Regions from separate parts of the Ensifer sp. ENS06 genome, predicted to be linked through region 1. Evidence: riboswitches for the same ligand, from Rfam matches in the RefSeq annotation. Region 1 holds a riboswitch; each other region holds the start of a gene.

Region 1 (7,302 bases):
TCGGCAACGAACGACTGCGTTCGTTTGCCTTCACCGTCTTCGATATTGACCCGAAGACGTTCAACTACACCGAGGTCCGCGACGCGCTGACCAGCGACCCTGCCGCTCTGACCGCAAGCCGCACGGCCGCTGTGACGAGGCGGGAAGAAGCGCTCAAGCTGCAGACTGACCTTCAGACGCGGCTCAAGTCCCTCGGGGAGATTAACAGGCTGACGTCCGAACTGGCGGAGGCGCCCGCTGCCGACAAGCCGGCGATTCAGGCCAAGATCGACGAGCACAACGCGATCGTCGCCGATCTCGATGCCAAGCTTCCGCCACGCGACCAGGCGCCCGCGCTGCTCGCATCGCTCGGCGAGGAATTGAACACGCTGAACGGGCGCATCCGCAATCTCGAAACCTACATCAAGTTGGCGGAAACCTTTAACTTCAACGCTGATGGCAGCGTGCCGGCCGGCGAAAAGGCGATAAGCGACGCAAAGAAGACGGAACTCAACAACATCTACGTCTTCAAGAAACCGGGCGAAACGCCGCTCGGCGGCGCGCGCCTGACCGGCGCCGGGGCACTGCTGAACAAGGAATATTACGAAGGCAAGATCGCCGGCGTCACCAGCATCTCCGAGCTGACCAGCGACAGCCGGCTGTTCAACTACCTCGTCACGGCCTTCGGCCTCAAAGCGTCGACGACCGTGCCGTCGACGATCGAAAACATCCTCACCAGCGACATCAACGACCCGAACAGCTACGTCAACACGCAGGGCGGCGAGTACAATGCCGCCTTTAAGGAAATGCACAAAGCCTTCAACTTCCGGCCCGACGGCACGCTGCAGCCCGGCAAGACGGCGCAGGACGCCGATCAGTTGAAGAAGACGTCCGACGGATACATGGTCCGCTACAATGACAAGGGCGATGCCGAAGACGAAGCCTTGGTCAAGCGCTTCAAGCTGCTGGTCAATTCGATGGAGTCGGTCGACAAGCTGCTGGCCGACAATGGCGTACTGAAGTTCACGCTCAGCGCCTTCGGTCTCGAAGACGAGGGCCTGAGCAAGCGTGATCTGAAGCGCATTCTGACGAGCGATCTCAACGATCCCAGAAGCTACGTCAACACGCTGCGCGACGAACGCTACGTCAAGCTCGTGAAAGCGTTCAACTTCAATCCGGACGGGACTCTCGGCGCACCAAAACTCGCCCAGAGCGACGGCGACATCATGAATACGGCGCGGGCCTATATCGTCGCCAAGTCCCGCTTCGGCACGGACGACGAGAAGAAGATCGCGAAGGAAAAGGCCCAGGAAGAAGCCAAATATTACACCTCCGAGATCGCGAAGATCGAAACGCTGGATGCCTTCCTCAAGAACCGCCGGCTGGTCGACATGGTTCTCGTCGGCGCAGGCATCGATCCGGAGACGGTCAAGTCCGACTATCTCAGGAGTATGTTCACGTCGGATCTCGAAGATCCGAAGAGCTTCATCAACACCGACCCGAATGGGCTGAAGTATCGCGAGATCGTCTCGTCCTTCAACTTCGACAAGGACGGCAAGATCGTCAGGGGCGAGGCAGGGCAGATCCAGACCCGCCGCGGTCTCGTCACCACCGTTGATCTCTTCCTCAATCAGTCGCTCGAAGAGAAGGAGGGCGCCGATAACGGCGGCATTCGCCTGGCGCTCTATTTCAAGCGCAAGGCCTCGGACATCAACACGGCCTACGACATCCTGGCCGATCGCGCCCTGTTCGAGGTCATCAAGACCGCCTACAGCATGCCGGAGGGCTTGCAGAACGCCAAGATCGAGGCCCAGGCGGCCTTTATCGAGCGCACCGTCAACATCAAGGAACTGCAGCAGCCGGGTCAGCTTGAGAAGCTTCTGCAACGCTTCACGGCGCTCTACGACGTCGAGAACAACCAGGATGTATCGCCCGGTCTCGCGATTCTGACCGGCGGCGGCAGCGCTGGCGTCAGTGCCGAGACCTTGCTGTCGCTCTCGCAATTGCGCGCAGGCGGCCGCTGACGCACGCCGTCTGACGGTCAGCCCAAGCCTGTTGCTGCATCGCAGCGCCGCGCGAAACGGGGCGTCGTCAACCGTCGGCGCGCAGCACTTTATCGGGGTTCATGATACCTGCGGGATCGAACGCGTGCTTGATGCGTTGCATCAGCTCGATTTCGATCGGCGCCCGGACCTCGGCGAGTTCGTCGCGCTTCAACTGGCCGATGCCGTGCTCGGCGGAGATCGAGCCGTTGTAGCTCAGAACGATGCCGTGGACGATGGCGTTGATTTCGCGCCAGCGGTCGAGGAAGGCCTGCTTGTCAGCGCCGACTGGCTGCGAAATGTTGTAGTGGATGTTGCCGTCGCCCATGTGGCCGAAGGAGCAGATGCGGGCGCCGGGGATCGCTTTCATGACGGCGGCATCCGCCTCCTTCATGAAGGCCGGAATGCTGGAGACGGGCACGGAGACATCGTGCTTGATCGAGCCGCCCTCGGGCTTTTGTGCGGGTGACATGCTCTCGCGCATGTGCCACAGCGCCTTGGCCTGTGTCTCGTTGGCGGCAATCACGGCATTCTCGACGAGGCCGGCCGCATATCCCTGCTCCAGCAGATCCTGCACCATCCGTTCCGCGCTTTCGGCGCTATCGGACGTCGAGATATCGATCAGCGCGTACCAGGGATGGACCGTTTCCATCGGATCACGAACGCCGGGGATGTGCTTGGTGGTGAATTCGACGCCGAGCCGCGGCATCAGCTCGAAGCCGGTCAACGCCGGCCCGCAAAGGCTGGACGCCTTTTCGAACAGAGCGAGCGCATGCTCGACGCTGCCGACTCCGGCAAAGGCGACCTGATGCCCGAGCGGCTTCGGGAAAAGCTTGAGCACGGCGCCGGTGATCACGCCGAGCGTGCCCTCGGCACCGATAAAGAGATCGCGCAGGTCGTAACCGGTATTGTCCTTCTTCAACCGGCGCAGGCCGTCCCAGATTTCGCCGGTCGGCAGCACCACTTCAAGGCCGAGGCAGAACTGACGCATATTGCCATAGGCAAGCACGGCGGTGCCGCCGGCATTGGTGGAGAGGTTGCCGCCGATGCGGGCTGAACCTTCCGAGCCGAGCGACAGTGGGAACAGGCGATTGTGCTCGTCCGCCGCCTTCTGGATGTCGGCGAGGATACAGCCGGCATCGGCGACGATGACATTGCCGACCGGATCGATGTCGCGAATGCGGTTCAGCCGTTCCAGCGAAAGGACGATGTCTGCCTTGCCCTCCCGCGGGATCTGCCCGGCGACATGGCCGGTGTTGCCGCCCTGCGGCACGATCGCCGTGCGGGTGGCGCTCGCGAGCTTCATGATGCGCGAGACCTCGTCGACGTTGCCCGGACGCAGGACCATCGGCGTCGTGCCGCGGTAGAGTCCGCGCGATTCGACGAGATAGCGCGCCTTGTCGGCTTCGTCCGTCAGCACGTTGGTGTTGCCGACGATCTCGGCGAAGGAAGCGATGAGTTCGGGAGAGGGAAGGGTGGTCATGGGCCTCACTTCGCATTGCGCCTGCGCGCGCTATCGGATCGGTCGATCTGAGGATCTGGTCCTCGGTTACTGGTCGGCGGCGATCATAACCGCAATTGGTGCCGTTCGATGAGGGTGGGTGCAGAGAAGATGCCGCACACTATCTTACCCTCGCGGTGCCGCCGCCCGTTGCAACCGGTCGATGATGGCTTCCCCCAACCCGTCCGAAGGGATCGGCCCGAAGGCGATGGTCTCTGCGCCGCTGGCATCCGCCCGCTTCATGTAGTCGAAGAGATTGGCGGCGGCTTCGCGCAGATTGCCAGTCGGGCTGAGATCGAGAACGACGGCCGCCTGCTCTTCGCCGGCGATCCGATTGCCGCCGAAACGGATCAAGGCTTCGCCGGCATGCACCTCGGCGGCATCGAGCCGGACTGCAGCGCCGGGCGCGTAGTGCGAGGCGAGCATGCCCGGCGCCTCGATCGTCGCTCCCGCCGTCTCCGGCCGGGTCACCGGACGGCCAAGCAGGCGTTCGATCTCGGCGGCATCGAGTCCACCCGGCCGAAGCAACCGGATCTCGTCGCCGTCTACCTTGATGATCGTCGACTCAAGGCCGATTTGGGCCTGGCCGGCGTCGAGGATCAGCTTCAGTTTTTCGCCGAGATCGGCTTCCACATGGACCGCACTGGTCGGGCTGATCTTGCCCGACGTATTGGCACTGGGCGCGGCCAGTGGTCGCCCGAAGTGGGCGATTACCCGGCGCGAGAAACCGTCGGGCATGCGGATACCGAGCGTGTCGAGGCCGGCGGACGCCAGCGCATGAACCGTGCTGTCGGCGCGCTGCCGAAGGATCAGCGTCAGCGGGCCGGGCCAGAAGGCTTCGGCCAGCTGCCTCGAAATCGGATCGAAATGCACATGGGCTTCGGCCATCGCCATGTCGGAAACATGCGAGATCAGCGGATTGAAGCGCGGGCGCCCCTTCATCTCGTAGATGCGACTGATCGCATCGGGATTGGTAGCATCGGCGGCAAGGCCGTAGACGGTCTCGGTCGGAATCGCGACCGGCTCGCCTTCGGCAAGAACGGCGCAGGCGCGCGCGATCGCGCGGTCCGGTTCTCTATCCGTGTCGATGATCTCAGCCATGCCGTTTCCTTTCCGACGCTTCCTTAACGGACGCACCGGAAAAACAGAACGATTTTCTTTGAAGGAACCGGTTCGGCTCAGAGGCTGCGAATGATGCGACGCAACGCGTCATCCTTGGCGCCAAGCATCAGTACGTTTTTCAGCGCGACCTTGGGATCATCCGTGCGAAACAGCAGCCCGTTGTCACGAAAGTTGCGGTTGATGACCATTTGCCCGGCTTCGGCGCCCGGTTCGATGGCGACGGCGAAGTACATGCGTGAATAGCCGGGCTGGATACTCTCGAAAAAATGCGTCTCGTCGCCCAGGTTGCAGAAGAAGTTGGCGAAGTAGAAGGACCAGGTGATGTCCTTGGAGGGAGTAACCGGCGTACGCGCCGCCGTCACGTGACAGTAGCCGAGATGCGGCCGGCCGACGAGAGTGCGGTGGAAGATCATCTTCGGGAACTGGATCGAGGTGTGGAACCCGTTGATCCGCTTATGGGTCGTGTCGCCGGCGGTGCTGAGCTTCTTGCCCGTCCTGTCTGCGACTTCCTCATAGCTCAAATACCGGCGTTCGCTCGGCAACCATTGCCTGCGGTTGATCCGGCCGGTGCGCAGGAATTCGGTATGAACCGCCACCTTCGGCGGGATTGTCGGCAGCTTCTCGGCTGCCGCGTCGTAGTATCTCAACTTTGCCATGATCGTCAGCGCGCCATCTGCCTGCCTGCAGGACCTCTCTCGTCCGCCGGCTAGGCTAGCGGCTCATGGTTAATGAATGATTTCCCCCTGGCTGCATCATTAGCGTTCTCTATCTGACGCGATGTCGCAAACGGGCGAAGCCCTCCCGCATCTGCGCCGACCGCGCCGCAAAAGTCGGCAAATGCCCAAGATGTGATCTATCTATATGTTTGCAATGTAAAAATTCTAAGACGGTGGCCTTTTGTGGCGGTTTTTTCCGTGTCGTCATTCTGGAATTGGATGTCGCTATCGGGCAGCTGCCAAGGCGACTTCCGCGATTACATATCCTTACTCAAGGTGCCGTCTTCGAAGGGAAGATGGAGAATTGGGAAGCCGGTCAAATCCCGGCGCTGCCCCCGCAACGGTGGTGGAGCGAAAGCCTCGGCAAAGGCCACTGGACGGTTCGTCCGGGAAGGCGCCGGGCAGGTCCGAAAGGACGGCTCCTGAGCCCGGAAACCAGCCTTGACGGACATAACCGTAACGGGTTGCGGCGGGCAGCCGGATCGGAGCCTCAAACGCATGGGTGTGCGCCCGTGCGGGTTCCTGTCCTGCCTCTCCGAAACATGGCGCATGAGGACAGGACATGGACACCAGAAACGATATGCTTCGAAAGCTGAAGGGCAGGCGGGACGGCTACAGCCTCGACCGGGCCTTTTACATCGATCCCGATTACTACAGGCAGGATCTGGAAAACATCTGGTACAAGGATTGGCTGTTTATCGGCCATGACTGCGAGATCCCGCGGGCCGGCAATTACTTCACCGTCCAGGTCGGCGACTACCCCGTTGTCATCACCCGCGACCGCCAGGGCGCCATCCGGGCGCTGCACAATTCCTGCCGCCACCGCGGCTCGCGCGTCTGCACGCAGGCGAAAGGCTCGTCGGCAAAGCTTGTCTGTCCCTATCACCAGTGGACCTACGAACTCGACGGCTCGCTGCTCTTCGCCCGGCAGATGGGAGAGGATTTCGACAAGGCCGCCCACAGTCTGAAGCCGATCCATTGCGAAACGGTCGGCGGCTACATCTTCATCAACCTGTCGGAAAAGCCGATGGATTTCACGGCGTTCCGCGACATGGCCTTGCCGTATCTCGCGCCGCATCGGCTCGGCGAAACCAAGGTCGCGTTCGAAAGCACCATCATCGAGAAGGGCAACTGGAAGCTCGTCTGGGAAAACAACCGCGAATGCTACCATTGCGCCGCCAATCATCCGGAACTCTGCCGCACCTATCCTGAGGCGCCGACGGCGACCGGGGTGCAGGGCGCCAAGGATGATCCTGTGATCGCCGAACATTGGGCGAAGTGCGAGGCCGAGGGCCTGCCGAGCGAATTTAAGATGTCGCCGACCGGTCAGTTCCGCGCCGCCCGCATGCCGCTTGTCGACAATGCCGAAAGCTACACCATGTCGGGCGCCCGCGCCGTCAGGCGGGCCCTGTCCGCCGACGTCTCCCAGAGCCAGATCGGCACGCTCTTGATGTTCCACTATCCCACCACCTGGAACCATGTGCTCGCCGACCACGCCATCACCTTCCGGGTGCTGCCGCTCGGGCCCGAACTGACGCAGGTGACGACGAAGTGGCTCGTCAACAAGGATGCGGTCGAAGGCGTCGACTACAATCTAGATGAACTGACGCATGTCTGGACCGAGACCAACGACCAGGACCGTCAGATCGTCGAGGAAAATGCCTTCGGCATCCGCTCACCGGCCTATGAGCCCGGTCCCTATTCGCCCGAGCACGAGGGTGGCGTGATGCAGTTCGTCGAGTGGTACTGCAAGTTCATGGAGCAGCGCCTTGCCGGCGACGCGGCTCCGCTTTCAAGGGTCGCCTGACATGCAGATGGCCTCTTCGTTTCACCATTTCGACGCGCTCCACGTCTGGATCGACCGGCAGCAGATGCTCGAATGCACATCGGCGGTTGTCGAGACCGCCGATGTCATGACCTTCACCTTCCGGGCCGAAAAGCC
Region 2 (7,302 bases), on a different contig from region 1:
AAACTTCAGCTTCGCCATGGCATAGGCGCAAGGGATGGCGACGACGATCTGGATGACGAAGATCAGCGCGCAGACGACAACGCCGTTGAAGAGCAGGGTCGTCATCGAGACGCGCGACAGCGCCTTGGAAAAGTTCTCGACATAGGACCACTGCTCAGGGATCAGCGACAGCGACGAGGAGAAGATCTCGCTCTGAGCCTTGCCGGCGGTCGAGACCATGAAGATGTAGGGCGCGAGGAAGATGAACGCGCCAAACGAGAGAACGGCGAGGCGAATGAGGCGGGTGACGGAGATGGTGTTGGTCATGCGTAGTGCACCTTCCGGTCGAGCACGCGGTACTGCAAGAACATCAGGACGACGAGGATGGCGAGGAAGACGACGGTCATGGCCGAGGCATAGCCGACGCGCAGATAGACGAAGCCCTCCTGGTAGATGGTGAAGAGCAGCACCTCCGACGCCTTGTTCGGACCGCCCTCGGTCAGCGTCTTCACCGTCTCGAACACCTTCACCGAGTTGATGATGCTGATGGTGGTGACGAACAGCGTCGTCGGCCCGAGCATCGGCCAGGTCACCAGCCGGAAACGATCGAACCAGGTCTTGGCGCCGTCGACTTCGGCTGCGGCATAGAGCTCGCGCGGGATGGCGGTGAGACCGGCGAGGAACAGCACCATGTTGAAGCCGACCGACTGCCAGATGCCGATGATCGACAGGCCGTAGAGCACCGTGCCGGAGGCGCCGAGCCAGTTGGGGCCGGCAATGCCGAAAACGGCCAAGAAGGTGTTGATCGGGCCGATGGTTGGGTGAAACAGGAATTGCCAGACCGTCGCCATGGCGACGAGCAGCGAGGCCACCGGCAGGAAATAGACCGTGCGGAAGAACGCCCGGCCCTTGGTTTCCGCCTCGATCAGCATGGCGATCGCCAGCGCCAGCACGATCGAAACCGGCGTGACGATCGCGGTGTAGATGGTGGTATTCCAGAGCGAGCGCCGGAAGGTGCGGTCGCTGAAGAGTTCGGCATAGTTCTCGAAGCCGACAAAGCGGAAGCTGCCGTAGCCGAGCTCGAAATCGGTGAAACCGAGAACGATCACCGCCGCGGTCGGTAAAAGGATGAAGAGGACGAGCAGCGTGATGGCCGGCAGCGCTAACAGCCAGGCAATGCGGGCCTCGCGGCGATCGGGATCGGTGGCCGCGGCACCGATCGCCGTCTGGGTCCGCAGCCGCTGCGCCGGCTGGGCACCGTCTCGCAGAGATGAATGCTGAGGCATTGCCTCCAGCCGATCTCCCCCCTTGTGGGGGAGATGCCCGGCAGGGCAGAGGGCGGTATCCACGCAATCCGCCGCCCCTGCCGCCGTATCCCGATTGGAACCCGCCTTAGCCATGGATCTTCTCCAGCGTCGCGGCGATAGCGACCCGCTCGGCCGGCAGCCGGGTGCCCTCGCCGTCGAACAGCATCGCCCGTTCCGGCATGAACTCGACGTCAACGGGCTGACCGATCGCGAGCGCCGCGGCCTCGGCAGGTGCTGACTTGGCAGTGACCACCTCGCCGATCGCATCGAGGCGGGCATGGACGATCACCTCAGAGCCGAGGAACTCCATACGCTCGACCCGCGCGCTCAATCGGCCGGCGCTTGCCGCATGGAAGCGCACGAATTCCGGGCGGATTGCGAGCTTCACTGAAGCATCCGGCGCCTGTCCGCGGCTTGCCAGAAGCACCAGATCGCCGAAGCGCACGATGCTCGCCGTATCCGTGCGGGTCTCCAGCACGTTGATCTTCGGCTGGCCGAGGAAGCGTGCGACCTCGATATGGGAGGGGTTGTCGTAGATCTCCTTCGGGGTCGCCAGTTGCAAGAGATTGCCGCCGATCATCACCGCCACTCGATCCGCCATCGACAGCGCTTCCGACTGGTCGTGGGTGACATAGAGCGTCGGCACGCCGGCGCGGCGGTGGAGATCGACGATCTCGCCGCGGGCGTGGACGCGCAGGTTGGCATCAAGATTGGAGAGCGGCTCGTCCATCAGGAAGACGGCCGGGCGGCGCACCATGGCGCGGGCGAGCGCCACGCGCTGGCGCTGGCCGCCGGACATCTGGCCGGGCTTGCGGTCGAGCAGGTGATCGATCTTCAGCGCCAGCGCCATTTCCTTGACCTGGCGCTGGATATCGCTGCGGATCTGCTTCTGCCCCGGCATCAGATTGCCGATCACAGGCAGGCGCTGCGCCGCTGTCAGCCGCCGCATCGCAAGCGGCACGGCGATGTTCTCGCCCGCCGTCAGGTGCGGATAGAGGGCATAGGACTGGAAGACCATCGCGACATTGCGATCGGCCGCGGCCATGCGCGCGACACTGCGGCCGCCGATGACGATCTCGCCGCCGTCGCCATGATCGAGACCGGCGACGATGCGCAACAGCGTGCTCTTGCCGCAGCCGGAAGGACCAACGAGCGCGATGAACTCACCCGCCTCCGCCTGCAGGCTAACCCCCTTCAGGATCGCGTTGCCGCCATAGGACTTGGTGATACCCTCTAGCGAAAGCACGCTCATTGCGCGGCCTCCACACGGACCGTCTTCTTGGCCGCCAGCGGGTAGACCTCTTCGACGATCGGATCGAGCAGGTGGCTGGTCAGTCCCGGCACCGCGATGATCTCGCTTTTGACGTTGACGTCGCTAAACTCGTGTACGACGGCGCCGACCAGCCGCTCGCCCGGCATCGGCCGTTCCAGCGTATCAATGATGAAGGAGGTCGGCGGCGCCCAGACGAGCGACGTCCCGGCGTGCTTGCCCGTCCAGGCCCAGTGCAGGTGGCCGCTTGCATGCAGCGCCACCTCGGCTTCGGCGAAAAGATCAAACAGGCGTTGGCGCTGGCGCGGACGGATGCCCCAGTAGCCGGTGTCGCCTTCGCCCGGATCGTCGACGAAGAGCGGCTTGTGGGCAAAGACGGCCACCCGGCGGCCGTCGCGGCTGAGCAACTGTTCCTCCAGCCAATTAAACTGCCTGTCTTCTTCTTCGTCCTCGAAGCCGATCAGCAGGCTGTTGAGGCCGAGCAGCCGCCAGTCGCCATGGTCGCGGCCCCAGTAGTCCGGACCGGCGAGCCGGCGCCAGCGGGCAAGCCGAACCGGATCCACCGGCTGGTGCGAACCCGGCAGATGGCCGACATCGTGATTGCCGGGAACGATCAGCACCGGCATCGAGAGCTGGCCGATCAGATCGAGCGAGAAGGTGATGTCGTCCTCGTGGTCGGCACCATCGATGGTGACGTCGCCGGTGTGGATGACGAGATCGGGTTTTACCGCCTCGATCCAGGCGCGAACCGGTTCCCAATTGCCATTGAAGTGGCTTTTGGCGGGGCTGAGATGGGTGTCGCTGATCTGGACGATTTTCATGGAAACGGGCCTCCGACGATGGCTTGCGGTATCCGCGTCGGAGGGCTGATACTTCCCTTCTCTGCGGTTGGCCGCAGTCTTTAGGGAGCCGCCATGTCAGTTTGGTAACAGCCGTTCTCAGCTGATTTTCAGTTTCTCCATGAAAGCGTCATCTTCAGAAGACCGACGGGCCGAGTAGGCCCCGTTGTGTCTCTACATTGCGCCGCGGTCGGTCCGACGCGACGCCGGACAGGATTGCTCCATCACGGTCGAAAGCATGGCGTTCGACGCATCGGCCTCGGCGACGACCCAGTCGCGAAAGGCCTGGATCTTCTTCTGCCGCCTGGTGCTTTGCGGATAGACGAGCCAATAGGCGCGGCCGTCGCGCACCACATGCTCGAACGGCCGGATGAGCCTGCCGCTCTTCAGTTCATCCATCAGGAAGGTCGAGACGGCAATCGCAATGCCGTGATCCGCAAGGATTGTGGCGACATCCATCGCCTGCACGTCGAAGATCAATTCGGTGCCATTGCTTGCCGGCGGCTCGACGCCGGTTTCGATCATCCACCGCCGCCACCAGCTGGCGTTGCCGAAACGCCGGACTCTCAGAACGTCCGCGGGCTCCTTGAGCTGGTACTTTTCCAGGAAGGATGGCGTGCAGACAGGCACGTAATCGAGCGGAAACAAGGGAAAGACATCGTTGCCCGGCCAGTCGCCGGCGCCGCTGCGCACCGCGAGATCGATGGCGTCACGTTTGAAATCGACCAACTCGGTCGACATGTGCACCCTGATGCTGATGTTGGGATGCGCGGTCTGAAACGACGCGAGGCGCTGACCGAGCCAGCTCGACACGACGGTTGGCAGCACCGAGATGTGCAGGTGATGTTCGGTCTTGTCGGCGATCTCCGAGAAAGCCGCCCCTAAGAGATCGATCGCTTCGGTCACCTTCGGCGCTAGCTGCCGCCCGGCGCCGGTCAATCGCACCTCGCGCGGAAGCCGAACGAACAGCGGCGCGCCGATGCGATCTTCCAACAGCCGGATCTGATAGCTGACGGCCGCCTGCGTCATGCCGAGCTCTTCGGCGGCGCGGGTGAAACTCAGGTGCCTGGCGGCGGCCTCAAAGGCGCGCACCGCACTCATGGGAGGAATCTTGCTCATGGAACTGAGATAAGCATTCTTTATGCCAGCATGCGAGAAATCGCTTTGCGCGAAACGGCAAAAACCCTCACTTTTTTTCGCGAACACACGCCCTTGAAAGAAGTGAGGATAGCAATGCTTAGCGCAGTGCGATCAACGATTTACCATGTCCTGAACTGGGCCGATAAGACCCTCAACCCTCCGGTTGCCATCGACACGTTCAACGAGTTCCAACTCCGGGATATCGGCCTGACGCGAGATCAAGAGCATATCCGCGCGCGCGTTGGCGACGCGGCGGATCCGTGGCAGTGGCCGGAGGAGGACGCTTCGACCAAACCGCAACCGTCCCGTGAGCGGAAAGCAATGGAAAGACCTCGTCCTGCCATTGTCTCGCCGCGGGCGGCGGCGGGAGAGAATAAAGACATAAGCATTTCTTTATGCGATTGACGAAGAGCTCGGGACAGGGCATTGTCGCCCCATCGTGGTTCTTCGCCCGCCTTTGGAGGGACGGAGCTAAGAGGGAATTCGGTGCGGCGCCAGACAAGCGCCCATGCCGGAGCTGCCCCCGCAACTGTAAGCGGAGAGCGGCCGTTCGAAGATGTCACTGAGGGAGACGCCTCGGGAAGACGGAACGGTCCGTGACGACCCGCAAGCCAGGAGACCTGCCGCGATGAACAACGTCCACGGGCGGGGTGTCCGATGAGGCGCGTTGAGGACGCGGGATCGCTCTCGCGCCGCGGCTGCGTCGCATTCAAGCCTTGCCCATAACCTTCGGGGTAAGGAAATGACCATCAAGACTGCCAATCTCGGTTTCCCGCGCATCGGCCGCCGTCGCGAATTGAAATTCGCGCTCGAACGCTATTGGGCCGGAAAGGCCAGCCGCGGCGAACTTCTCGATACCGGAGCCAAGCTCCGCGCTGAAAACTGGGCCGCGCAGAAAACGCGCGGCATCGACATCATCCCCTCCAATGACTTCTCCTTCTACGACCACGTGCTCGATACCGCCGTGCTTGTCGGCGCAATCCCGCCGGCCTATGGCTGGACGGGCGGCCCGGTCGATCTCGACACCTATTTTGCCATGGCGCGCGGCTCGGCCGGAACGCCCTGCGCCGCCGGCTGCACCCATTCGGGAAGCAGCAGCGGCACTCCCGCGCTCGAAATGACAAAGTGGTTCGACACCAACTATCACTACATGGTGCCCGAGTTCGACAGGGATCAGCGCTTCGAGCTCACCCACAATCGGCCGCTGGAAGCCTTCCAGGAAGCTCAGGCCCTCGGCTATCGCACACGCCCGGTGCTCATCGGCCCGGTGACACTGCTGAAGCTCGGCAAATCGAAGGGCGGCGACTTCGATCCGGTCGATCTGATCGAACGGCTCCTGCCCGTTTACGTGAGGGTCCTGGCGGAGCTTGCTGACGCCGGCGCCGATTGGGTCCAGATCGACGAGCCTTGCCTGGCGCTCGATCTCGCGGACAAGGATCGTCGCGCTCTCGACCTCGCCTATCGCACGTTCGACACCGACGTGCCCGGACTCAAGATCATGCTGGCGACCTATTTCGGCTCGATCGGCGACAACACGGCAACGGCGTTGGCGCTGCCGGTCGATGGACTGCATGTCGATCTCGTGCGCGCGCCGCAGCAGATCGACACGCTCATCCAATCGGCTCCGGCGGACCGGGTCCTATCGCTCGGGGTCATCGACGGCCGCAACATCTGGCGGACCGATCTGGCCGGCCTGTTCCGCCGGCTGCAGCCTCTGACTTCGGCCCACGGCCGCGACCGCATCGAACTCGCACCTTCATGCTCACTCCTGCACGTGCCTATCGATCTCGAGCTGGAGCGTGCGCTTGATCCGGAACTTTCCTCCTGGCTCGCCTTCGGTACGCAGAAACTCGACGAACTCAGCCTGCTTGCCAGCGCCTTCGAGCCGGGGCTTGCCATTTCCGAGCACGTTTTCGCCGCCTCGATCGCGTCCGCCCAGGCGAGGCTCACCTCACTCAGGATCCATGATCCTTTGGTCGCCGGGCGCTTGAAAGCGCTGACGGATGCGGACAGCAAGCGGCAGTCCCCGTTCGCGGGTCGCCGGGCACTGCAGGCGAAGAAGCTGTCATTGCCGCTCTTCCCGACAACGACGATCGGATCCTTCCCACAGACATCGGAGGTTCGGCAGGCCCGTTCACTGCATGCGAAGGGCGAACTCAGCTATGTCGACTACACCGCCTATCTTCGCCGAGAGACCGAACTGGCGGTGCGCTGGCAGGAAGAGGTCGGCATCGACGTACTCGTTCACGGCGAGTTCGAGCGCAACGACATGGTGCAATATTTTGGCGAGCAGCTCTCGGGCTACGCCTTCACCCAGAGCGGCTGGGTGCAGAGCTACGGATCGCGCTGCGTGCGTCCGCCTGTTATCTTCGGCGACGTTTCGCGACCAAACCCGATGACGGTCGAGTGGGCGACCTTCGCGCAGTCGCTGACCGATCGCCCGGTCAAGGGCATGCTGACGGGTCCGGTCACCATGCTGCTATGGTCCTTCGTTCGTGACGACCTGCCACGTTCCGTGGTGTGCCGGCAGATCGCGCTAGCACTGCGCGATGAAGTGTCGGATCTCGAGGCGGCCGGCATCGCCATCATCCAGATCGACGAACCGGCACTGCGCGAAGGCCTGCCGCTGCGTAATGCCGATCGCAAGCCCTATCTCGACTGGGCGGTGGAGTGCTTCCGTCTCAGTGCAGCCGGGGTGGGCGATGCGACCCAAATCCACACCCATATGTGCTACTCCGAGTTCAACGACATCATGGCCGCAATCGCG
Region 3 (7,302 bases), on a different contig from region 1:
GAAAGTCGCCAGCCGGAGATGCGGGGATGCTTGTCGGCCGAGGGAAACACTGGCCAGGCGTTGGGGAAGGGCGGCCGGCATGGCTGCCGGCCGCCCGATCGGCTAGCTGATCTTCAGGCCTTTGGCGGCCTGGTAGGTCTGGACGTAACCGCGCGCCACCGAGCGCACGGCGCGGCCGATCTGCGAATAGGCTTCGTCATTGAGGTTGGCGAAGGAGACGCGTGCCGACCAGCTCGGCGCATCGAAACCCGAGCCGTTGAGCAGCACGATGCCGTGGTCCTCGGCAAGCCGGAAGGGAATGTCGAGCGGGTGGATGTTGTCCTTCACCCAGGTGACGACATCCTCGCCGACATATTTGCGCAGCCAGAACTCGAAGTCGATGATGCCGTAATAGTGGTCGAAATAGATGCCCGGATTGGACTCGACCCCCATGCCCTCGATCAGGTTCCAGAAGCGCTTGGTGCAGATGGCGATGCAGGCCTTCTGGTAAGCCTTCTCGACGTCCATCAGCTCGACCAGGCCGAAGAGCGTCATCATCACCTGCTGGGGCAGCGACAGGCCGGCGGTGTGGTTCAGCGCCACGTCGCGGCTGTCGGCGACGATGCGGTCGATGAACTTCACCTCGCGCGGCTTCGGCGTCATCGCCTTGTAGCGTTTTTCGAGGAGCTTCTGGATCGGTTCACCATGGGCCTTGATCTTCTCGTCGAAGATGTTGTCCTCGGCGACGGCAATGACGCCGAGGCGCCAGCCGGTGCAGCCGAAGTACTTCGAATAGGAGTAGACGCCGATCGTGTTGCGGGGCAGATGCCCAAGCAGCGACTGGAAGCCCGGAACGAAGGTGCCGTAGACGTCGTCCGTCAGCACGATCAGGTCGGGGCGCTTCTTGTTGACGAGGTCGACAAGGCGCTTGATCGAATCCGGATCCATCGCCACGGCGGACGGGTTGCCGGGGTTGACCAGGAACAACGCCTTCACCTTGGGGTTCTCCAGCGCCTTGATGTCTTCGTCGGTGAACTGGAACCGGTCCTCCTGCTCGGCGCTGACGTTGATCGTCTTGAGATCGTAGTCCTCCAGCTCCGGCATTTCGAGATAGGGCGTGAAGATCGGCGTTCCGAGCGCGATCGTGTCGCCGGCGTTAAGCAGGCGGGCGTTCTTCAGTGCCTTGAAGATGTAGCACATGGCGGCGGTGCCGCCTTCGACCGGGTAAAGGTCGAACTTTGCCTTCGGTCGGTGGCCGGCGCACATCGCCCACATCAGGTATTCGTGGGTGATGATCTCGTTGTGGTGCAGCGCCCGATCGGGAACCGGATAGTTGTCGCCGATGATCGAGTCCGTGAGCTCGTGCACGAAGGCGTCCGCATCGAAGCGGAAGGTGGTGATGGCGTAGTTGACGGCGTCGGAAAGCGTCTTTGCCGGCGGGATGCCTTCATCCTCTTCGTCCCAGTCGGCCGTGTTTTGCAGCAGCTTCTTCGTCCACTTTTCGAACCGTGCGTGGGCGCCGTCCTTCGGCGGCATGCCGGCCACGCCGGCCTTCGGGTCGTAATAGGCGCGCTTGGCTTCCGTCAGCGCAAACTGGCCGAGCAGGAAGAAGGCCTCGCGAGCGCGTGTCGCCGTCCAGTTCGGGTTGCCGCGGCCGGCATTGAGGAAAGCCTTGGCGGATTTCTGTGAGCTCGACTTGGCGAGCTTGATCAGTTCGTCCTTGATTTCGAACGGGCTGAGATCGGATAGGCTGTCGTAGAAATTTCTGTCCAACATGGTCCACACTCCCTGTGATCTATGCATTTTGAACGATGGTCGGCTTCGCCCGTTCGCCTCAGGCGAGCATGATGACGATGACGAGGCCGAAGATGGTCAGCAGCGTGTTTCCGATGGCGTAGGGCATGCCGTAGCCGAGCGCCGGCACCTTGCTCTTGGCCGCCTCCTGGATCATGCCGAGCGCTGCCGTCGTCGTTCGCACACCGGCGCAGGCGCCAAACAGGATCGCCGGGTGGAACTTGAAGACATAGTGGCCGAGGAGCACCGAGGCGATCATCGGGATCGACGTGGCGACCACGCCCCAGATGAACAGCGAAATGCCGACCTCCTGCAGGCCCGCGACAAAGCCCGGGCCGGCGCCGATCCCGACGACGGCGATGAAGATGTTGAGGCCGAGCGTGTTCATCAGCCACAGCGCCGGTGACGGGATGCGGCCGAAGGCCGGGTAGGTGGTGCGCAGCCAGCCGAGCACGAGGCCGGCCAGAAGCGCGCCGCCGGAGGTCGAAAGGCCGATCGGGATACCGCCGATCGTGATCGTCAGCGCACCGATCATCGCGCCGATGAAAAGCCCCCAGCCGAGAAAGGCGATGTCGGTCGTCTCGACAGGCCGGTCGGCAAAGCCGAGCGCCTTGATCGCCGCTTCGACATGGCGTTTCGCGCCACCGATGGTGACGATGTCGCCGCGCTCGACCGTCGTCCCGGGCAGCACCGGGATCTCGACCAGCGAGCGGATGATCTTGCGGGCATAGACGCCGCGCGCCCAATCCATGGTGCTGACTTCCGCCAGCGTCTTGCCGGCGAGCGCCTTGCTGGTCACGTAGACATCGAGGACTTCGGCTTCCGCGTTGAGCAGCTCCTTGTCCTCGACCTCGAGCAGCTTGTTGTCGAGGTTTTCGACGAGCAGCGAACGCCGGCCCGAAAAGGCGACGACGTCGCCCGGCTGCAGCACGGTGTTGCCATCGGCCTCGATGATCTGGTCGCCGCGCCGCAGGCGCTCGACGAAGACGCGGATCCCGGGAAGGATGTCCTTGACCGGTTTCCCGGTGAGCCCGCTTGCCGCGTCGACGCGATAGGCCCGGAGGCCGAAGTCGTGATAGGCGCGGGTAATGCCGGGCTCGCTGCTTTCGCTGCCACCGCCGAGCTTGGCCTCGTATTCGCGGCAGGCCGCCGGAAGGTCGATGCCAAGAAGCTTGGGACCGAGCTGGGCGAGGATGATCGCCGAGCCGATCGTGCCCCAGATATAGGTCACCGCATAGGCGATCGGGATCTGGTCGGCAAAGGTCTTGGCCTGCTCCGGCGTCAGCCCGAGCGAATTGATCTGGTCGGTCGCAACCCCGATTGCAGCCGAGATCGTCTGCGAGCCGGCATACATGCCGGCGCCATAGCCGAGCGGCAGCCCGGCAATCAGCGCGCAGAGATAGGGAACGACGAGGCACAGCACCAGCACGGAGAGCGCAAAGGCGATCTGTTTCGGTCCATCGGTGCTCAAGCCCCGCACGAATTGCGGCCCGACGCCGTAGCCGACGGCGAAGAGGAAAATCAAAAACAGGGTGGATTTCAGGTCGCCGGAAACCTGGATACCCAGCTGTCCGATGAGAACGCCCGCAAGCAGCGTGGCGGTGACATTTCCAAGGTTGAACCCCGCGACCTTGATCGGACCGATGAGGAAGCCGATGCCGAGGGCGAGGAAGACGGCGACAGGCGGATAGGTCCGAAGCGTGTCGACGAAGAAATCAATGGGATTCACTGATGCTATTCCCTTCTGAAAGTTGAGTTGCCGTCACTTCATTTCGGGATCTGCGCGGCTAAGTTGAGCTTGTTTCCGAGGCTTGTCGATGCCCAATCTTAATCCCGGCAATTGTCGCTTCGGTCGTCGAAATTCTCAACGGGCATAGGGTTACGTGAGCGTAACGTATGTTACATTTCAGCGTTTTTACTTGGGGTTGGGGATCGAGGCCGCCGCGATGTGTCGGTCGCATTCGATCGCAAGACCGCGGCACTGGCCCGGATCGCGATGGCACTTCAACTCTGGTGTTGTAATTCGTAACGTTATCTCCCAACGTGAGGCATGAGGCGTTTTCTCTTGGTTATGCTTGGAAAAGTTGCTGGGCACGGAACGGCGCGTCTTTCTGCTTGCGATAGGGGCGGCAGAACTTCGAGGGCTTGAGAAAAAAGCGGTGTCGTCTCCGCAAGGCGGCCGGTTCGTAAGGTGACGAGGAGGGGAAGCAATGATGGACGAGGTTATCCGAAGGCTCGGCGCACTTGGCGTTCAGCTCCCGACGCCGCCGAGGCCGCTCGGCGCCTACCGCGCGGTGATCGAGGCGGGTGAGATGCTTCATGTTTCGATGCAGGGGCCATTGCTGGACGGGCGCTTCGTGCATACGGGGCTGCTCGGGCGCGATGTGACCATCGACGAGGGGCGCAAGGCCGCAGAGTTGGCAGTGCTCAACGCGCTGGCGCAGATCCACGAGCATCTCGGCCGTTTCGAGCGTATTCGCCAGATCGTCCGGCTGGAGGGACATGTCGCCTGCACTGAGGATTTCCTGGAGCACCCGAAGATACTCGACGGTGCTTCCGAGCTTCTGGCGGCCGCCTTTGGCGAAAGGGCTGGCCATGTTCGCTCCGTCTGCGGCGTGCGCAACCTGCCGGGCAACGCCTCTGTCGCGGTGACGCTGACGGCCGAACTCTTCCCGCCGGAGTTCTGAGGCAGCACGGCACGTCTTTTAGCGTGGTCGCTATCGCGGGCGTCGGATTGTGTCCGGCGCCCAATTTTTGGCTTGCGCTACGTAATGTTATTTTATAACAAACGTCGCATGACGAAACGCCGCATGTTGATAGATCCCTCCCGCCTGTGTCGTGCGGTTGTCTCATCCGCCGATTCATGCGAGGAAGGCGTTGATGGTGCTGCGTCCGCGACAATGCGGAAGCGGCTGAAAAGGGAACACGGAACGGACGACCCTGATGGGGCCGAGACCGTGGCTGCCCCCGCAACTGTGAGCGGAAAGCGCATTCACACCATGTCACTGGTCGAAGACCGGGAAGACGTGGATGCGCCACGACCCGCGAGCCAGGAGACCTGCCATCGAACCGATCAACCACAACGGACGGGGTGTTCCGATGGAAAAGAACTGGCTTTCATACGACGGTTTTCCGTCCTCTTGCCGTTTCGCCATCTCTTGCCGTCAGTCCGGCGGAGGGCAGGAATGGCTGAGCCGAATTTCCGACAGCACAAGATAACGGTCTGCACCGATTGCCGCTTCACCGGCGGCCCATGCGTGCCCGGTGCCGAGCTGATCAAGCGGCTCAACCTGAGCATCGCAGCGCTCGGCGCACCGCTCGATCGCGACTTCTCGATCGCCGGAACGGTCTGCATGGCGGCCTGCACGCGGCCCTGCACCATCGCCTTCCAGGCGACGGGGAAGGCGACCTATCTCTTCGGCGACGTCTCGCCGGAAGAGGACATCGACGATCTCGTGCGCTTTGCCACAACCTATGCCGAGCGTGGCGATGGCATGACGCGGGCGGCGGAACGGCCGCGCGGGCTGAAAGGCAAGACGCTTGCCCGCATTCCCGCGGCGATGCTCGTCTCCGAAGATCTTGGCGGGCACTTCCAATGAGGTCGCGCAGAGGAACGAACCCATGAGCTGCAACGCAACGGGTGCAGCCCTCACGGTCGAGGGCCTTCGCTGGGGGCCGCGTTCGGGCCTGACGCTGGTCAACGACATCGGCTTTGCGATCGCGGCCGGCAGCCGGCTTGCGATCCTCGGGCCGAATGGCGCCGGCAAGACCTCGCTTCTGCGCTGCCTCTACCGGGCGGTGCAGCCGAACGCCGGCCGTGTTTCGGTCGATGGCGTCGATCTCTGGTCGATCTCGGCGCGCGAGGCGGCAAGGACAATCGCCGTCGTCTTGCAGGAGATGCCCGGCGATTTTCCCTTCAGCGTGCGCGACGTCGTGATGATGGGACGCATTCCGCGGCGGGAGGGCTTGAGCGGCTGGAACGATTTCGACCGCGAGCGGGTGCAGCATGCGCTCGCGCATCTCGATCTCGCCCATCTTGCCGGTCGCCAGTTCTCGACGCTTTCGGGCGGTGAGAAGCAGCGGGTGCTGATCGCCCGCGCGCTGGCACAGGAACCGCGCATCATCATCCTCGACGAGCCGACGAACCATCTCGACATCCGCCACCAGCTCGAAATCCTCGAGCTCTTGCAGACGCTGAAACTGACAATCGTCTCGACGCTGCACGACATCAATCTCGCCGCCGAGTTTGCGACAGATGTCGCGATCTTGACCGCCGGGCGGCTGACGGCCTTCGGCCCGCCCGAAGAGGTGCTCAGCCCCAGCGAGCTTTCGGCCGCCTTCGGCGTCACCGCCACCGTTCACAATGCCGCTGCCGGCGGCGCCCGCTTTTCCTTTTCACTTCCTCGACAGGGATCGATTTCATGAAGATCAATATTGCCCCATTTTCCCTTCTTTTCGTGCTTGCCGCCGCCACGCCGGCGCTCGCCTATCCGGTCACCGTCAAGAGCTGCAACCGCGAGGTGACCTTCGACGCGGCGCCGAAGCGGGCGATCGCCAACGACGTCAACCTGGTGGAGATGATGCTGGCGCTGAGGCTCCAGGACCGCATGGTCGGCTATACCGGCGTTTCCGGCTGGAAGACGCTGGACGAGAAGCTGCGCGAAGGCGTCAAGGAACTGCCGGAGCTTTCGGAGAAATATCCGACCAAGGAAGTGCTGCTCAACGCCGATGCCGATTTCCTCTTTGCCGGCTGGAACTACGGCATGAAGGTGGGCGGCGAGGTCACGCCCGAGACATTGGCGCCCTTCAAGATCGGCGTCTACGAGCTGACCGAATCCTGCATCCACGTGATGGCCAAGCAGAAGCCTGATATGAACGACATGTTCGTCGATCTTCTCAATCTCGGCCGCATCTTCGGCGTCGAGGATCGCGCCGAGACGCTGGTTGACGGCTATCGCCGCCAGCTTGCCGAGATCACCAAGGCGAACGCCGGCAAGGCTAACCCGACGCGGGTCTTCGTCTATGATTCCGGCGAAGAGAAGCCGTTTACTTCCGGCCGCTTCGGCATTCCGACGGCGATGATCGAGGCCGCCGGCGGCGCCAACATCATGGACGACGTGGAAAAGAGCTGGGTGGAAATCTCCTGGGAGCCGGTGATCGAGCGCAACCCGGAAGTGGTGGTCATCGTCAACTACGGCGAGGTGAAGGCCGAGGACAAGATCGCCTTCATGAAGAACAATGCAGCCTTCAAGAATGTCGATGCCGTCAAGAACGATCGCTTCGTCGTGCTCGATTATGTCGAAGCGACGCCAGGCCCGCGCAACATCGACGCCATTGCCAGGCTTGCCAAGGCCTTTCAGGGCGAGGGCCTGTAAGCGATGCTGGCTGAGGATGCGTCGCCTGGTCCCGTCGCCGTTTCACGCCTAGCGCCGGCACGGGCGCTGAAGGCGGGTGCCGGTCTCATGACGGCGCTTTTGCTGCTGGCCTTGACCGTCACGGCCGGCGTATCGCTCGGCTCGGCGCCGATCC
Region 4 (7,302 bases), on a different contig from region 1:
TAAGATAGGCCTCGGCGAGATCGGCTTTGGTTTCCCAGCCCTTCTCGTCGATCAGCGCCTGCAGGCCGGCGCCATAGGCACCGGGCTTTGCGCCGAAGACGCGGTAGGAGGCGCGACGCGCGGCCTCGGCAGCCTCGACACCTTCCGCTTCCAACCGTCGGCTTTCCGCCCGCATGCGTGCGGCGATCATGTTGTCGGCATCGTCTTCCTCCAGCGCGCCGACGGCGCGGATCGCCTTGTCGAAGAGCGCGATCTGGTCCGGGAAGGCATCGCGGAAGAAGCCGGAAATGCGCAAGGTCACGTCGACGCGTGGGCGGCCGAGGACTGCGAGCGGCACGATCTCGTAGCCCATCACCCGGCGAGAGACCATGTCCCAGGTGGGCTTGGCGCCGATCAGCGCCAGGGCCTGGGCGATGTCGTCGCCGCCGGTGCGCATGTTCGCCGTGCCCCAGGCGGTAAGGCCAAAGGAGGACGGCCATTCGCCGTGGTCCTGCAGGTAGCGGCGGATCAGAAGCTCGGCCGATTTCTTGCCGAGCTCGTAAGCCGCCGGCGTCGGCACCGCGCGGCTATCCACGGAGTAGAAATTGCGCCCCGTCGGCAACACATCCGGCCGGCCACGCGTCGGCGCGCCCGATGGACCGGGGGCGACGAAGCGGCCGCTGAGACCGGTGAGGAAGCCGGTCATCTCGGCGGCACCCGAGTTTGAAATCGACGGCTTCAGGCGCGTTTCGATTTCGCCGAGCACGGCGCGGGTGTTGGCCCAGTGGTCCGGGCAAGCCAGTTCACCCGACACGAGATTTGCGGCAAGCAACTCGATGCGCTCGACCGTATCGCCGGCGGTGCGCCAGGGGGCGTCCGAGAGGTCAGCGAGGATGGACGGTTTCGGGCCTGTCCAGGTGTCGGACATGACGCAGTCGAGCGGGTCGAAGGGTTGGGCGTCGCATGCGGGGTTACCGCCCGCGGAGATGGGAATAGCGAACCCACGCAGCCCCGCATCCGCTGCGATCGCCCGCTGCAGGCTCTGGTCGCCGCCTTCGCCGAGACCGCGGGGCACGCGCGCCAGCGCTACGGTGAGGTCCGTCAACAACCGCCCTTCCGGCGCGACGCCGAAGATGTGCAGGCCGTCGCGGATCTGCATTTCCTTGAGGTCGCAGAGATAGGCGTCGAGCTTTTCCAGCGCCTTGTCGTCGCTGTCGCCCCTGTCGATGCCTGCGTCGCTGTCGAGGCCGATGTCGCGCACGAGATCGAGGATCTGGCGGCTGAGCAGCCTGAGGCGGCGCGGATCACCGCCGGCGGCGTCGTAATATTCGTCGACGAGCGCTTCCAGATCCTTGAGCGGGCCGTAGGATTCGGCGCGCGTCAAGGGCGGGGTCAGGTGGTCGATGATGACGGCGCTGGTGCGGCGCTTGGCCTGCGTACCTTCGCCCGGATCGTTGACGATGAAGGGATAGATGTGCGGCAGCGGCCCGAAGATCGCTTCGGGATAGCAGGTTTCCGACAGCGCCAGCGCCTTGCCCGGCAGCCATTCGAGATTGCCGTGCTTGCCCATGTGGACGATCGCCTGCGCTCCGAACTGCTGGCGCAGGAAGGCGTAGAAGGCGAGATAGCCATGCGGCGGCACGAGGTCCGGCGAATGGTAGCTTTCCTTCGGATCGATGTTGTAGCCGCGCGCCGGTTGGATGCCGACGATCACCTCGCCGAAGCGGGCGAGCGGCAGCGCGAAGGCGCCATCGAGGAAGAAGGGATCGGCCTCCGGCACGCCCCAGCGACCGGTAACTTCATCCTTTATCTGTTTCGGAAGCGAATCGAAGAACGTTTTGTAATCGTTCAGCGAAATACGCTCGCGGATTTCGCGGTCATGGCTCGCCGCATTGGTCGGCCCGGCCATCAGATAGCGGATCAGCGCGTCGCCATCGGCGGGAACCTCACCGACCGCATAGCCTTCCCGCGCCATGGCGCTAAGCACCTCGACGGTACCGGCTGGCGTGTCGAGCCCGACACCGTTGCCGAGGCGACCGTCGCGGTTCGGATAGTTGGCCATGACGATGGCAATGCGGCGCTCGGCGGGCTCTGCCCGGCGCAGCTTCGCCCAGTTGACGGCAAGATCAGCGGCAAAGCGCACCCGGTCTTCGAGCGGCTCATGGCCGACGATATTGGCCTCCACCTTGGCGTCATAGATCGACGCCGCCTTGAAGGAGACGGCGCGCGCAAGGATGCGGCCATCGACTTCGGGTAGTGCCACGTTCATGGCGAGGTCGCGCGCCATCAGCCCCTGCGGCGACGTTTCCCATTGCGCCCGCGACGAGCCGGAGAAGATCACCTGCAGCACCGGCGCACCGGTCGATTCCAGCACCGTCGGCTGACGGTCGGCACCGGGCGACGAGACCGCAAAGCCAGTGGCGTTCATCACCACGTCGGGTGCGGCCTCCGAAAAAATCGCCTGCAGCGTGCCGACGGAAACGGCATCCTTGAGGCTTGAGACGAACACCGGCAGTGCCCGCACACCTTGAGCCTCCAGCGCATCGATCAGCGCCTCCACCGGCCGTGTCTCGCCACTCTGCACGAGCGCGCGGTAAAAGCAGATCCCAACCGTCGGGGGTTCGAATCCCTCCCTCGCTACCATCCGTCCCTGAATACGGGACTGCCATTCGCTGACGCCGATCACGCCAGCACCCGGCCACCAGATGCCGGCCTTCAACAGTGGCTTTGCCGGCTGCGGCTTCTCCGCACCCGTGACCAGTGCGGCCGCATAGTCGAGAAACAGCCCGGCATTGTCCGAGCCGCCTTCGGTGAAGTAAGCCCAAAGGCGCTGGCGGTCGTCGGCTGCGACGGTGGAGAAAGGCTCCAGCCCCGGATCCGGCTTGTCGTCACCCGGCAGAACCGCGATCTCGAAACGATGGGTGACGGCAGCCGCATGCAGGGCTTCCAGCAGATAACGGAAATAGCTGGCGCCACCGAGCGGCCGGACGACGATCAGCTTGGCGTGACGCGCCGTGCGCTCGACGTAAGTGTCGACCGACATTGGGTGCATCAGGCTCATCAGGCTGGCGATGCGCAGGCTCAAGCCTCCGTCGCGTCGGCCGTGAGCCGCGGCGATCGAGGAGAGCTCGGTATCGGCGGCTGATAGGAAAAGGATATCGGCCGGCGTTTGCCCAAGGTCGATCGCCTCGTTGCCGTCGGCGATCGTTCCTTTCTGGGCGAGAAGCAGATGCATTCGTCTTGTCCGGTGGGGCAATTCCGAACGAAAACGCTAAAAGCGTTTTCCATCCGGAACTGCATCATTTCAATGCGTTAGATCATTTCACTCAAAGAACGATCTAGACGAGCGCGGTAATCGCAGCGCGCACCGCCGCCTCGTCCATGTCGTGCAGGCCGATGACGACGAGGCGCGTACCGCGCTTTTCGCCGGCGCCCCAGGCGCGGTCGTAATACTGGTCGATGCGGGCCCCGACCGCCTGGATCAGGAGGCGCATCGGCTTGCCGGGCACGTCGGCAAAACCCTTGAGGCGCAGAACGTCGTGCTCCGCGATCACGCCCTTCAGGCTATCGATGAACGCCGAGGGATCGGCGATCGAACCGAGCTCGACGACGAAGCTGTCGAACTCGTCGTGATCGTGCTCCTCACCTGCCTCGTGCTCCATCTCGTGATGCGACTTGCGGTTGGCGATATCGCTTTCCGTGCCGACACCGAGGCCAAGCAGGATGGCAGCGGCGACTTCGCCGTTCTTCGCCTCGATCATCGTCGGCTTGCGGCTGGTGCGCGAAGACACCTCGTCGCGTACGGCCTTGAGGCCGGAGGCATCGATCAGATCGGTCTTGTTGAGAACGATGAGATCGGCAGCCGTCAGTTGGTCCTCGAACAGCTCCTCGATCGGGCTTTCGTGATCGAGATTGTCGTCCTCGACGCGCAGCGCATCGACCTTGTCGTGGTCGTCGGCAAAGCGGCCAGCGGCAACGGCGGCGCTGTCGACCACGGTGACGACGCCATCGACGGTCACTTCGCTGCGGATATCCGGCCAGTTGAAAGCGGCGATCAGCGGCTGCGGCAGGGCAAGGCCCGAGGTTTCGATGATGATGTGGTCAGGGCGGTTTTCACGCTCGAGCAGCTTCGTCATGGTCGGGATGAAATCGTCAGCCACGGTGCAGCAGATGCAGCCATTGGTAAGCTCGATGATGTCGTCCTCGGTGCAGGCCTCGGCACCGCAGCCCTTCAAGACATCGCCGTCGACGCCGAGATCGCCGAACTCGTTGATGATCAGCGCGATGCGCTTGCCGTCGGCGTTCTGCAGCAGGTTGCGGATCATCGTCGTCTTGCCGGCGCCGAGGAAGCCGGTGATGACGGTCGCCGGGATCTTGCCCTGGTTGGCTCTCGCAGTGGTCATGGATCAACCCTTCATTTTCAGCGGCAAACCGGCCGCGACAAAGTAAACTTCAGCGGATTTCTCCGCAACGATCTGGTGAAGCCGGCCGGCATGGTCGCGAAACTCGCGGGCCATGCGGTTCTCGGGCACGATGCCGAGGCCGACCTCATTGGAAACAAAGACGAGGCGCGCCCGCGCCTCAGGCAGATACGCAACAAGGGCGGCGAACTCCGCCGTCATGTCGCGCTCTTCCAGCATGAGATTGGTTACCCATAGCGTCAGGCAGTCGATCAGGACCACATGGCTGGGATCATCGATGCGTCTGAGGATGCCGACGAGATCGAGCGGCTCCTCATGCGTCGTCCAGCCCTCGCCGCGGCGCGTCCGGTGATGGTCGATGCGCTCGCGCATTTCGTCGTCCCAGGCGCGGCCCGTGGCGACATAATGCATGGTGAGACCGGACGCTTCGACGAGCCTCTCGGAAAAGCTGGACTTGCCGGAACGGGCGCCGCCAAGGACCAGCACGGGCCCGGCGCTGAGACTGCTCATCGTGGCTGCCTCAACATTCCCAAATCAGCCGTCGGTGGCAAAAGCCATCGGACGCGCCACGGGCGCGTTCTTGAAAACATCTGCGAGCCAAAACAACCTCCGTGATGGCGTTGGAGACAAAAGTCCCCTCGGGCGGAATGCCCATGCCGGATGGCAGGTCTCCTGGCTCACGGCGTCACGGGCCGAACATCGCCTCGCCCTTAAAGGGCAAGGTTCCGATGTCAGGGCCCGAGCGGCCCGCCTCACCTTCCCGGCGTCTTTCCGGTGCCACAGCGAACCTTTGCGCGTCGTCTCCGACGCATGGGCGCTGTGAGGGACATCGTGAAAGGCGGACGATTCGTAGAAGAAGAGGCGTCCAAACCCGGCTGATCACGATGCCACGCCAGTGGCTTTTCCGGCTTGATCCCCGACCTGCCCCGATTGCCCGTGCAACCGGCCGACAGCCCGGCACCAAACCCGATGGCGAACCCTGACCGTTCTACAGTCGCGGGGTCGGCTGCGATAAGGATGCCCGATTTGGGTCCATCCGTCACATTCCCAATTATTCCCCCAGATCGCCACGACAAGGGGGAACCATCCAACACCTGATGATTAGGAAGCGGGCAGCCCAAAGTCAATCGACGCATGCGACGCCTCCCCGGCCGAGTTGCGCCACGCGACGATTTGTCGGGCGTCAGGCACGACGGCAGTGTGAACGGAACCGATGTCGAAACCTAGTGCTATGGATAGCAAACTGCTGCTAACACCTGTGTCAAAGTGCCGAGGGCGAATTTCGCCAGAAAAGGAACCTTTCGAGTGGATACCGACCTGCGCCGCGTCGTCCTCATCGTCTCCCTGTTGAACCTCGGCTATTTCGGGGTCGAACTCCTTGTCGCGCTTTCCATCGGCTCGGTGTCCCTCATGGCCGACAGCGTCGACTTCCTCGAAGACGCTTCCGTCAACATGCTGATTTTCTTTGCTCTGGCCTGGACGGCGCGGACCCGCGCGCGGGTCGGCATGGCGATGGCGTTCATTCTACTGGTACCGGCGCTGGCCTTCCTTTGGACGGCCTGGGCGAAGTTCATGGATCCGGTCCCGCCAGAGCCCTTTGCCCTGTCCCTGACCGGACTTGGGGCGCTGGTGGTCAACCTCTTCTGCGCCTATCTGCTCGTCGCCTACCGTCACACGAGCGGCAGCCTCACGCGGGCAGCATTTCTCTCCGCCCGCAACGATGCCTTCGCCAATGTGGCCATCATCGCCGCGGGTCTGGCGACAGCCTATCTGTGGCAGTCGGCCTGGCCGGACCTGATTGTCGGCTTGGGGATTGCCCTGATGAACCTGGATGCCGCGCGGGAAGTCTGGGAAGCCGCAAGCGAGGAGCACGATGTCGCAGCGTAGTTCCGTCGGATAAGCTCGTTGCTCCTGTTGGGCCCGACGTACCGGACCTGCTGGCTGACCGTTGCCGCGTCCCTAGTGCCTGAGCAACTCGTCCAGCCAGCGACGATCGAGCACAGCCTCCAGTTCGTTCGCGACATCGTCGAGCGCCGCATCGACCGATTGGCGGTAGTTGTTGGCGCCGCCTTCGATGCCGAAACTCTTGAGCAGCGCGCCGCGATAGGCGTCGCTGGTGAAGAGCCCATGCAGGTAGGTGCCCATCACGCGGCCATCGGCCGAAAGCGCGCCGTCGGCGCGATTGTCGATGCGCACCGACGGCCGGCCACAGTCCGCACCTTGCGTCTTGCCAAGATGGATTTCGTAGCCTTCGAGCGCCACATCATGCTCCAGCGACCAGGCGCGGCTGTTGCGCACCGTCTTTTCCGGCGCCATCTCGGTCTCGACGTCGAGCAGCCCGAGGCCCTCGACCGCACGTTCGCCGCCCTCGATGCCGAGCGGATCGGTGACGCGCCGGCCGAGCATCTGGTAGCCGCCGCAGATGCCGATGACCCGGCCGCCCCGGCGCACATGACGTTCGAGGTCACGGTCCCACCCTTGCGCACGGAAATCGATGAGGTCGCCGATGGTCGATTTCGACCCGGGAATGACGACGAGGCCAGCGTCTGCCGGAATGGGACTGCCAGGCCGCACGAAGACGAGATCAATCTCCGGTTCGGCGGCGAGCGGATCGAGGTCGTCGAAATTGGCGATGCGCGACAGTACCGGGACGGCAACCTTCAGCGCCCGCCCCTCGCCGCGCGTCAGCTTCTCCAGCACGACGGAATCTTCCGCCGGCAGGCGTGCCGCCGCCTTCAGCCACGGCACGACGCCGAAGCAGGGCCAGCCGGTGTAGCGGTTGACGGCAGCAATGCCGTCGTCGAACAGCGTGACGTCGCCGCGGAACTTGTTGATGAGATAGCCGGTCACCATGCGCCGGTCTTCCTCGGCCAGGATCGCATGCGTGCCGACCAGCGAGGCG

What was found. Region 1 has a riboswitch for cobalamin ahead of IB279_RS04435 (aromatic ring-hydroxylating dioxygenase subunit alpha). Riboswitches for the same ligand answer to the same signal wherever they lie in the genome.
Region 2: another riboswitch for cobalamin. It lies ahead of metE (5-methyltetrahydropteroyltriglutamate--homocysteine S-methyltransferase); the one in region 1 lies ahead of IB279_RS04435 (aromatic ring-hydroxylating dioxygenase subunit alpha).
Region 3: another riboswitch for cobalamin. It lies ahead of IB279_RS10970 (DUF1636 domain-containing protein); the one in region 1 lies ahead of IB279_RS04435 (aromatic ring-hydroxylating dioxygenase subunit alpha).
Region 4: another riboswitch for cobalamin. It lies ahead of cobU (bifunctional adenosylcobinamide kinase/adenosylcobinamide-phosphate guanylyltransferase); the one in region 1 lies ahead of IB279_RS04435 (aromatic ring-hydroxylating dioxygenase subunit alpha).

The regions. Positions count from the first base shown of each region.
Region 1 covers NZ_JACVBC010000001.1:894,666-901,967, forward strand. Annotated here, with positions in the region: gene IB279_RS04415 (DUF1217 domain-containing protein) at 1-2,003, shown strand, start outside; gene IB279_RS04420 (FAD-binding oxidoreductase) at 2,071-3,504, opposite strand; gene IB279_RS04425 (L-threonylcarbamoyladenylate synthase) at 3,649-4,623, opposite strand; gene IB279_RS04430 (DUF6656 family protein) at 4,701-5,300, opposite strand; cobalamin riboswitch at 5,618-5,819, shown strand; gene IB279_RS04435 (aromatic ring-hydroxylating dioxygenase subunit alpha) at 5,923-7,167, shown strand; gene IB279_RS04440 (hybrid-cluster NAD(P)-dependent oxidoreductase) at 7,169-7,302, shown strand, end outside.
Region 2 covers NZ_JACVBC010000003.1:510,318-517,619, reverse strand. Annotated here, with positions in the region: gene IB279_RS15970 (carbohydrate ABC transporter permease) at 1-306, opposite strand, end outside; gene IB279_RS15965 (carbohydrate ABC transporter permease) at 303-1,265, opposite strand; gene IB279_RS15960 (ABC transporter ATP-binding protein) at 1,372-2,538, opposite strand; gene IB279_RS15955 (metallophosphoesterase) at 2,535-3,377, opposite strand; gene IB279_RS15950 (LysR substrate-binding domain-containing protein) at 3,570-4,496, opposite strand; gene IB279_RS15945 (hypothetical protein) at 4,560-4,940, shown strand; cobalamin riboswitch at 4,959-5,178, shown strand; gene metE (5-methyltetrahydropteroyltriglutamate--homocysteine S-methyltransferase) at 5,278-7,302, shown strand, end outside.
Region 3 covers NZ_JACVBC010000002.1:380,894-388,195, reverse strand. Annotated here, with positions in the region: gene IB279_RS10985 (bifunctional aspartate transaminase/aspartate 4-decarboxylase) at 103-1,755, opposite strand; gene aspT (aspartate-alanine antiporter) at 1,814-3,502, opposite strand; gene IB279_RS10975 (RidA family protein) at 3,984-4,460, shown strand; cobalamin riboswitch at 4,638-4,854, shown strand; gene IB279_RS10970 (DUF1636 domain-containing protein) at 4,959-5,372, shown strand; gene IB279_RS10965 (ABC transporter ATP-binding protein) at 5,395-6,198, shown strand; gene IB279_RS10960 (ABC transporter substrate-binding protein) at 6,195-7,148, shown strand; gene IB279_RS10955 (iron ABC transporter permease) at 7,236-7,302, shown strand, end outside.
Region 4 covers NZ_JACVBC010000002.1:307,276-314,577, forward strand. Annotated here, with positions in the region: gene cobN (cobaltochelatase subunit CobN) at 1-3,214, opposite strand, end outside; gene cobW (cobalamin biosynthesis protein CobW) at 3,318-4,382, opposite strand; gene cobU (bifunctional adenosylcobinamide kinase/adenosylcobinamide-phosphate guanylyltransferase) at 4,386-4,910, opposite strand; cobalamin riboswitch at 5,045-5,503, opposite strand; gene IB279_RS10595 (cation transporter) at 5,706-6,287, shown strand; gene IB279_RS10600 (cobyric acid synthase) at 6,360-7,302, opposite strand, start outside.